Regions from separate parts of the Paraburkholderia aspalathi genome, predicted to be linked through region 2. Evidence: riboswitches for the same ligand, from Rfam matches in the RefSeq annotation. Region 2 holds a riboswitch; the other holds the start of a gene.

Region 1 (4,209 bases), on a different contig from region 2:
CCTCGTTCACCATCTGCCCGAACTCGGCGCGCTGCTGCGTGCCTGCGTCCATGACGGTGCGAGCGTTGGCTTTGTATTGCCGTATAGCGTCGAGGAGAGTGAAGCGTTCTGGAGCGGCAAGGTGCTGCCGTCTCTGCGCGCGAGCGCACTGGTGCTTTTTGTTGCTCGCCATGGCGAGGCGATCGCCGGCACCGTGCAACTCGATTACGACACGATGCCGAACCAGCGTCATCGCGCCGAGGTGCGCAAGCTCCTGGTCCATCCGTCGTTCCGACGCCAGGGTATCGCCAAAGCGTTGATGGCGGAACTGGAACACCGTGCGCACCAGTTGCAGCGCAGCCTGCTGACGCTCGATACGCGCACCGGCGACAAGGCCGAGCCGCTCTATGCCGCGCTGGGTTATCAGACGGCCGGCGTGATCCCGCAGTTTTGCCGCGACACACTGGAGGAGCGGCTTGATTCGACCACCATCATGTACAAGATGCTGTGAGCGTGACGCAGGCGTGTCTGCGTCGCGTGACTTAACGGCGCGAATCGAGCGCGATCCGTACAGCCAGACCGGCCAGCACGGTGCCCATCAGCCAGCGTTGCACCAGCAGCCATACCGGCCGCCCAGCGAGAAACCCGGCGATTGAACCTGCCATGATCGCAATCAACGCGTTGATCGTGACGGAGACGACGATTTGCACGCAACCCAGAGCGATCGACTGCGTGAGCACGCTGCCGTGCTCCGGTGAAATAAATTGCGGCAGCAGCGACAGATACATCACCGCGATCTTCGGATTCGCGAGGTTCGTGACGAGCCCCATGGTGAAGAGTTTGCGGCGGCTGTCGTGCGGCAGGTCGCGCACCTGGAACGGCGAGCGGCCGCCCGGCTTGACTGCCTGCCACGCCAGATACAGCAGGTAGAGCGCGCCGCCGAAACGCAGCGCGTCGTACGCGTAGGGCACCGTCAACAGCAGTGCGGTGATACCGAACGCCGCGCAAAACATGTAGAACACAAAGCCGAGCGCGACGCCGCCGAGCGACACAAGCCCTGCGCGCCGCCCCTGACAGAGCGATCTGGAGATCAGATAGATCATGTTCGGGCCGGGCGTGAGCACCATGCCGAGCGAGACCAGAGCAAAGGCGAGCAACGTTGTGGCAGCGGGCACGGCGTTCTCCTGTGGGAATTGAAGTCGGGTAGTGCCGCTAAATATAGCCGATGCCACTGGTACTGTGCCGATGGCGAATTGCATCGAAAGAAACACTTGCGGTGAAATTTATTGCCCGGTATCGTCTAGCCGTTCTGCAATGCAGCGCGGGAGAGATCGTCAGAGGATTGTGACGACGCCGACGGAGCAACCGCCCCGGAAACTCTCAGGCAAAAGGACCGCGCAGCTGGAACATCTGGAGAGCGGCGCCATGCGCGCCCACCGAAGGGGATTCCCTGCATACCGCATGCATCGCGATGCGTATGCTCACAGGAAGAAACTCTCAGGTACATGGACAGATGGGGCATCGACGCCGGTTTCGACACGAAATCGACACCGGTGATGCTCAACTACTCTGGACCATGTCATGTCACGAATCGCCATTATCGGCGCCGGCATTACCGGCGTTACGACTGCGCACGCCCTTGCGCAGCGCGGCCACCACGTCACCGTGTTCGAGCGTCATCGCTACGCAGCGATGGAGACCTCGTTCGCCAACGGCGGCCAGTTGTCCGCCAGCAATGCCGAAGTCTGGAACAGCGCGGCCACGGTGCTCAAGGGCTTGCGCTGGATGCTCACGCGCGACGCCCCGCTGCTGCTCAATCCGATGCCCACGTGGCACAAGTATTCGTGGATGGGCGAGTTTCTAAGGCAGATTCCTCATTACCGGACGAACACCGTCGAAACGGTGCGGCTCGCAATTGCGGCGCGCGAGCATCTGTTTTCGATAGCCGAGCGCGAAGGGATCGACTTCGATCTGGAGCGGCGCGGCATCTTGCACATCTACAAGACGCGCAAGGAATTCGATGCGGCCAGCAAGGTGAATGAATTGCTGCGCGAAGGCGGGCTGGAGCGGAATCCGGTGACGTCGAGCGAGTTGCACGCAATCGAGCCCATGCTGCATGGTGATTTTTTTGGTGGATTTTTTACGCCTTCCGATTCCACTGGCGATATTCACAAGTTCACACGCGGGTTGGCTGAAGCTTGCGTGCGGCATGGTGTCGAGTTTCACTACGACGCGGAAATTACGGCGATCGAGCAGCCGGCTGAGGGTCGGTTTTCGTTGATGGTCAATCTGGAAGGTGAGTCGCAACGGTTTGCTTTCGAGCGGATCGTGGTGTGCGCCGGTGTGAAGAGCCGCGACTTCGCGGCGATGCTTGGCGATCACGTGAACGTCTATCCGGTTAAGGGTTATTCGATCACCGTATGTCTCGACGATGAAGTGAGTCAGCAGAACGCGCCGTGGGTCAGTTTGCTCGACGACAGCGCGAAGATCGTGACGAGCCGGCTTGGCGTGGATCGGTTTAGGGTTGCGGGGACGGCGGAGATCAACGGGTTCAATCGGGATATCCGGTCGGATCGGATTGCGCCTCTGGTCGACTGGACTCGACGGTATTTTCCTGAGGTGTCGACCTCGAAGGTGATTCCGTGGGCGGGGTTGAGGCCGATGTTGCCGAGCATGTTGCCGAAGGTCGGGCGTGGGAAACGGCGAGGTGTTTTTTATAACACCGGGCACGGGCATTTGGGGTGGACGTTGTCGGCGGCTACGGCGCAGGTTTTGGCGGGGGTGATTTAGTAGGCGTTTTTGCGACAGGCCCGGTGCCCGCAAGGACACCGGCAGCACTCTCCACTGTTTCCAGTGCCTTCAAGGCAGTTTTCGACCTGGGCGCGGGACTGCTTGCGGCTTCCATGAAATCAGGATTCCCGCTTCCCCGCATAGCTGATTGATTGAATCCAGGGCGGCTTCTGGCACCAACCAGAGCCAAAGGTCATTCCCTATGGGCTGCAGGGATCCACGATTGTCTTCCGCGACAATCCATTCTTTAAGCTGAATGCCACCAACCACGATGTTAAGGTGACGATCACTTATAACATTGATCGGATACACCATCCTTAGCATGCTTTCTTGATAGCGAGCCGCTCCATAAGATCCGCCTGGCACTTCCTTGCCGAAGGCCGACGGATTCTCAAATGGCTTCAGTTTCGCGAGATTGCTCCCGGCTGCATAGTAAAACGCGGAGGTCATCTTCGGCGCTTCATATGCTATTCCATAAGAGACATTCAGACTCGTGGCTATTCGCTTGATGTAGTCGATAAACTTGTCGGCACTATCCGCAAGTTGAACATCGAGCTGTGCATCAATACCAAAAAAACCGCCAAAGGAAGGCGTGTTGTAGCCGAACGAAGCGCGCCAAGGTATCTGGCCACCTGCGTTGTTGTATATCCGGAAATCGGTTGCGACTCCAGATTCAATCAGGCTCTTGAGCTCGTCGAAAGGAACCTCAACAAGTTCGACGTCCCTCTCGCCAGCGACTTCAATGTAACGTGTATATCCCGCAGTCGTTATGTCGACCGACATTGCTGAAAAGAACTCATGGCCGGCCTTGTATGCTTCAAGCGGACTTATTCGATCTGTCCCATATAGCGCCATTCCTGTGCACATGATCCGCCCACTAAATTCCGGAAATAAGGTCATCCAAAACGCTCTTGATGTCGGACGCGTTGTACGGATGATCGAGAACGATAATTTCGCCGCGATTTGATGCCGGCAGATTGCCCATGGCGGCCCTATTTCGAGCAGTCAACGTTGGAAGCTTGGCCCCCATATCAGTCCTCGACGCGAGCTCTATTGCATGCGTCTGGCCGTTGACATCGACCGCCATGATATCGGGGCGTCTGAGCGACACATCCCCACTGTTCGCGTAATTGTACGAGCGATTCAAATAGATATCAGTGAATTTTCCGCTCATTGCAAGTTTGTTTGCTATGACCTCGGAAAATTGATCGTGACCTGGCGTTCCGTCTTTCTGTCCGGTGCCGTGTATTTTCGCTCCGTTGACTTCTCGAACCGGACAGCTTGCTAACCCGAACGGATCAATCAACATGTCCGGGACCGTCACATAAGCATGGGTACGCAGGCCACCAGCGAGTCCAAGCGGGTCAACTGTCAGGTACTGCCCTGTTTGAGGATCGTAGAATCGGTGCAGGTTGTAGAACAGATCGCTTTCCTCATCGT
Region 2 (4,209 bases):
ATCTTCTGCGTGATCACGCGCGTCTTGCCGCTGCCTGCGCCGGCGAGCACGAGACACGGACCGTCAAGATAACGGACCGCTTCATTTTGAGCGGGGTTCAGGCCTGCGGACATCGTCAGTGGATGGGTAATGCGGTTGAGGGCGCTTGGGTGCGGAATCGCGAGACCGAAGGCCCGGGGGCATGCTGCGCGGGGCTAGCGGCTGGGACGCTCGACTCGGTGTGAGGGGCATTCCGGCTCGCTGCGCTCCGCGCGAGAGGAGCGATGTTAACACGGATGCCCGAAGCCGATGCCGTGACAGACGCGCTGTCGGACGGCAAGGAAAGGGGGCCGCAATGGCAGCTCGCCAGACGACAAAAACGGAGGCTCAACCGGGCTGCCCGGAACACGGCCACAGCTGCCATCCGGACGCCGCCGACAAACGCCTGCGACGATGCTGACAGCCCGCCTTCGGGACATGCCACAATTACGCTGTTGCGCGCCGCCGCCGCGGTGGCAAAGCGGCGCGCCGTTTTTGCAGGAAGACACGCATGTCCGCATCGCTGAAGATTGGATTGATGGGTTACGGTTTTGCTGGCGCGACCTTTCATGCGCCGGTGATCGAGCACTGCGGGCGGGCCAGCATCGCAGCCATCGCGACGAGCCAGCCCGAGCACGCGCTGGCCGATTACCCGCACGCAAAGGTGGTGGCCGATCTCGACGCCCTGCTGGCGCTCGAAGAAATCGACTGCGTCGTCATCGCGACGCCCAACGACACGCACTTCGACCTGGCGCGCCGCGCGCTGGAAGCAGGCAAACACGTGGTGGTCGACAAACCGGTCACGCTCACCGCCGCCGACGCCCACACGCTTGCCAACATTGCACTGGCTCGCAGCAAGCGGTTCGTCCCCTTTCATAACCGCCGCTGGGACGGTGATTTTCTGACCGTGCGGGATCTGCTTGCCAGCAGAGAATTGGGGCGCATCACGCAATACGAATCGCATTTCGACCGTTTCCGGCCGGAAGTTCGGCAGCGTTGGCGCGAGGAAGCTTCGCGCGGCGGCGGCCTGCTATTCGATCTTGGACCGCACCTGATCGACCAGGCGCTGGCGTTGTTCGGCGCACCGCAGACCGTGTCCGCGACGGTTCGGACGCATCGCGATCAAGCCAGTGCACCGGACTACGTCCATATTCAGCTGGGATACGGTGAATTCGAGGTGGTGTTGCATGCCAGCGCGTTGACTGCGTACGTCGCACCGAGGTTTACGATTCACGGCACGCAAGGGAGCTACGTCAAATACGGGCTCGATACGCAGGAAGATCAGTTGAAAGCCGGCTTGCGGCCGGGCGATGACGGGTTCGGCGCCGGCAATGCGCCCGGTGTGTTGCGTGTGCTTGAAGAGGGTCAGGAAGTCGAGCGGGAGGTGCCCACACGCAACGGCGACTACGTCGGCTTTTATATTGCCTTGGCGGATGCCATTCAGAACGGCGCGAAATTTCCCGTCAGCGCTCAGGACGCAGTCGACGTCATGACGATCATCGAGCTTGCAGCCCGGAGCTCAGAAGAAGGCGTCCGGCTGCCGTTTGAACGCATTCGCTGACGTTTTCCTGCGCTACGGGCCGCTTTCTGCGCCATTGGCGGCAACACGCGAACCATGCCGCCGCCAATGGCAAAAAGCCTGACAAACCCGAAAGGAACATAACGTTACAAATAACCCCGTCTCCGCGGTCAGCGTGAATCCTCGGCAATCCGTTGCTACCCCAGTAGCACCACAAAACGACAACGACTTCCCGGAGTGTCCATGCCCCGTATCGTCCGCGCACTAGCAGCATGCGCATTGCTCAGTTCCCTCGCCGCCTGCGTGGTGGCCCCTCAGCAACCCGCGCCGGCGCCGCGTCCTAACCCGCAACAAATTGCGGATCAGCGCTTCAACCAGGTCAACGGCCGGATCGACAACCTGAGCCGCCGCATCGACGCTCGCGTCAACCAAGGCTACTACCCGCCCCCGCAAGGCGGCGCGTTGCACCATCGCCTCGATGTGATCCGTCAGGAAGCTCACGACATGGCGGCGCAACACGGCGGCGGCCTGTCCGGCGACGAACAACGCGTGCTGAACCAGGAACTGGACAACGCGGCACACGCCATCGGCGAATAATCGCGCCGGTTCAGGCACCAAAGCAAAGAAGCGCGGGCATCACGTCCCGCGCTTTTTTTGACTTTCGCGAAGCCGCAGCGCCAACCCCCATGCCCCTTGCGGGCCTTTATTTGACAAGCCCCCGGCCCTCGCGTACATTCGCCGCACGCGTCGGGAGAGCGTGCTGGCCGCAGAAAATCGCAGGCCGCGCCGCCGAAGGGGCACACCCGCAAACTCTCAGGCAAAAGGACCGACTGCGTCGAAGAACCCGCGCCCAGGCAACATCAAGGCACCGGTTTTTCGCACTCTGGAGAGCGGCAGTAGCCGTCTGCATCGTTTAATCGAGCAGATTCTGGCAAGCTGCCCACCGAAGGGGCGCGCGTTTCACCGTAGCGATCACGGCTTCACCATCGCACGGCAGCGCAATCTCTCAGGTATCGAGGACAGAGGGGTCATGCAACGCAATCGCTCGCAGGCATCAGCCGCGAGGCGTAGCGCCGCATGGCCTTTTTTGTTTCGCGAGACGCCTGAGGCCCCATGACCGAACTCAAACACACCCCGCTCAACGCCACCCATCGTGCGCTCAACGCTCGCATGGTCGATTTCGGCGGCTGGGACATGCCCGTCAACTACGGCTCGCAGATCGACGAACACCGCGCCGTGCGCACCGACGCCGGCATGTTCGACGTCTCGCATATGTGCGTCGTCGATTTCACCGGCGAGCGCGTGCGCGCCTTCTTCGAACACGCGCTGGCCAATAACGTCGCCAAGCTGCAAACGCCGGGCCGCGCGCTCTACTCCTGTCTGCTGAACCCGAATGGCGGTGTGATCGACGATCTGATCGTCTATTACTTCAGCGAGACGCACTTCCGCCTGGTCGTCAACGCCGGCACCGCAGAGAAAGACGTCGCCTGGTTCACCAAGCTCAACACCGAAGGCAGCTACGGCCTGACCATCACGCCGCGCCGCGATCTGGCGATCGTCGCCGTGCAGGGCCCGAACGCCCGCGATAAGGTCTGGCAAGTCGCGCCGTCCAGCCGCACCTCCACCGAACTCCTTAAGCCGTTTAACGCCGCCATCGTCGACAACACGCCGTTTGGCGAATTGATGATTGCCCGCACCGGCTACACCGGCGAAGACGGCTTCGAAATCGTCCTGCCCGCTACGTCCGTCTGCGAATTCTGGGACGCATTAGTGCGTCAAGGCGTGCGCCCCGCGGGTCTCGGCGCGCGCGACACGCTGCGTCTCGAAGCCGGCATGAACCTGTACGGCCAGGATATGGACGACAACGTCTCGCCGCTGGACGCCGGCCTCGCCTGGACCGTCGACCTGACCTCGCCGCGCGACTTCGTCGGCAAGGCCAAGCTTGAGGCCGACGGCTCGCAGGCCTCGTTCGTCGGCCTGATCCTGCTGAAGGAAAACGGCAAGGCGGCAGGCGTGCTGCGTGCTCACCAGAAAGTCGTGACGCCGCAGGGCGAAGGCGAAATCACCAGCGGCACTTTTTCACCCACGATGCAGGAATCGATCGCCTTCGCGCGCGTGCCGAAAGGCGTGCAGCCGGGCGACACCGTTCACGTCCAGATTCGTGACAAAAACGTACCCGCAAGCGTGGTAAAACTGCCGTTCGTACGCAACGGCAAAGTGCTCGCAGTTTAAGCAGCCGGCGCGTGCGTCAATCTTTTTAAGTTCATACCGAATAACACCGCATAGGAGCATCCGATGAGCATCCCGGCCGATCTGAAATACACCGAATCGCACGAGTGGGTCCGCACCGAAGCAGACGGCACGCTGACGGTCGGCATCACCGACCACGCGCAGGAAGCGCTCGGCGACATCGTCTTCTTCGAAGTCCAGGAACTGGGCAAGACCGTCAACGCCGGCGACACCGTCGCCGTGATCGAGTCGGTGAAAGCCGCTTCCGATATCTACGCGCCGGTCTCGGGCGAAATCATCGAAGCGAACCCGGCCGTCGCCGACACGCCGGATGGCGTCAACAGCGCGCCGTACGAGAACTGGCTCTTCAAGATCAAGCCGGCTGCGGACGCATCGCAGGATCGCCTGATCGACGCAGACGCGTACGCAAAGTCCGTCGGCGC

The links. A riboswitch is a leader RNA that binds a small molecule or an ion and turns the genes downstream of it on or off. The one in region 2 is predicted to bind glycine.
Region 1: it holds a riboswitch for glycine, as region 2 does, so the genes downstream of both, KHO30_RS10965 (D-amino acid dehydrogenase) here and gcvT (glycine cleavage system aminomethyltransferase GcvT) in region 2, are expected to answer to the same signal.

What each region holds. Positions count from the first base shown of each region.
Region 1 covers NZ_CAJNBA010000001.1:2,478,347-2,482,555, reverse strand. Annotated here, with positions in the region: gene KHO30_RS10975 (GNAT family N-acetyltransferase) at 1-490, shown strand, start outside; gene KHO30_RS10970 (LysE family translocator) at 522-1,154, opposite strand; glycine riboswitch at 1,292-1,385, shown strand; gene KHO30_RS10965 (D-amino acid dehydrogenase) at 1,561-2,769, shown strand; gene KHO30_RS10960 (hypothetical protein) at 2,839-3,669, opposite strand; gene KHO30_RS10955 (DUF6531 domain-containing protein) at 3,647-4,209, opposite strand, start outside.
Region 2 covers NZ_CAJNBA010000006.1:95,791-99,999, forward strand. Annotated here, with positions in the region: gene KHO30_RS29660 (UvrD-helicase domain-containing protein) at 1-113, opposite strand, end outside; gene KHO30_RS29665 (oxidoreductase) at 530-1,579, shown strand; gene KHO30_RS29670 (hypothetical protein) at 1,781-2,134, shown strand; glycine riboswitch at 2,276-2,376, shown strand; glycine riboswitch at 2,411-2,570, shown strand; gene gcvT (glycine cleavage system aminomethyltransferase GcvT) at 2,651-3,769, shown strand; gene gcvH (glycine cleavage system protein GcvH) at 3,833-4,209, shown strand, end outside.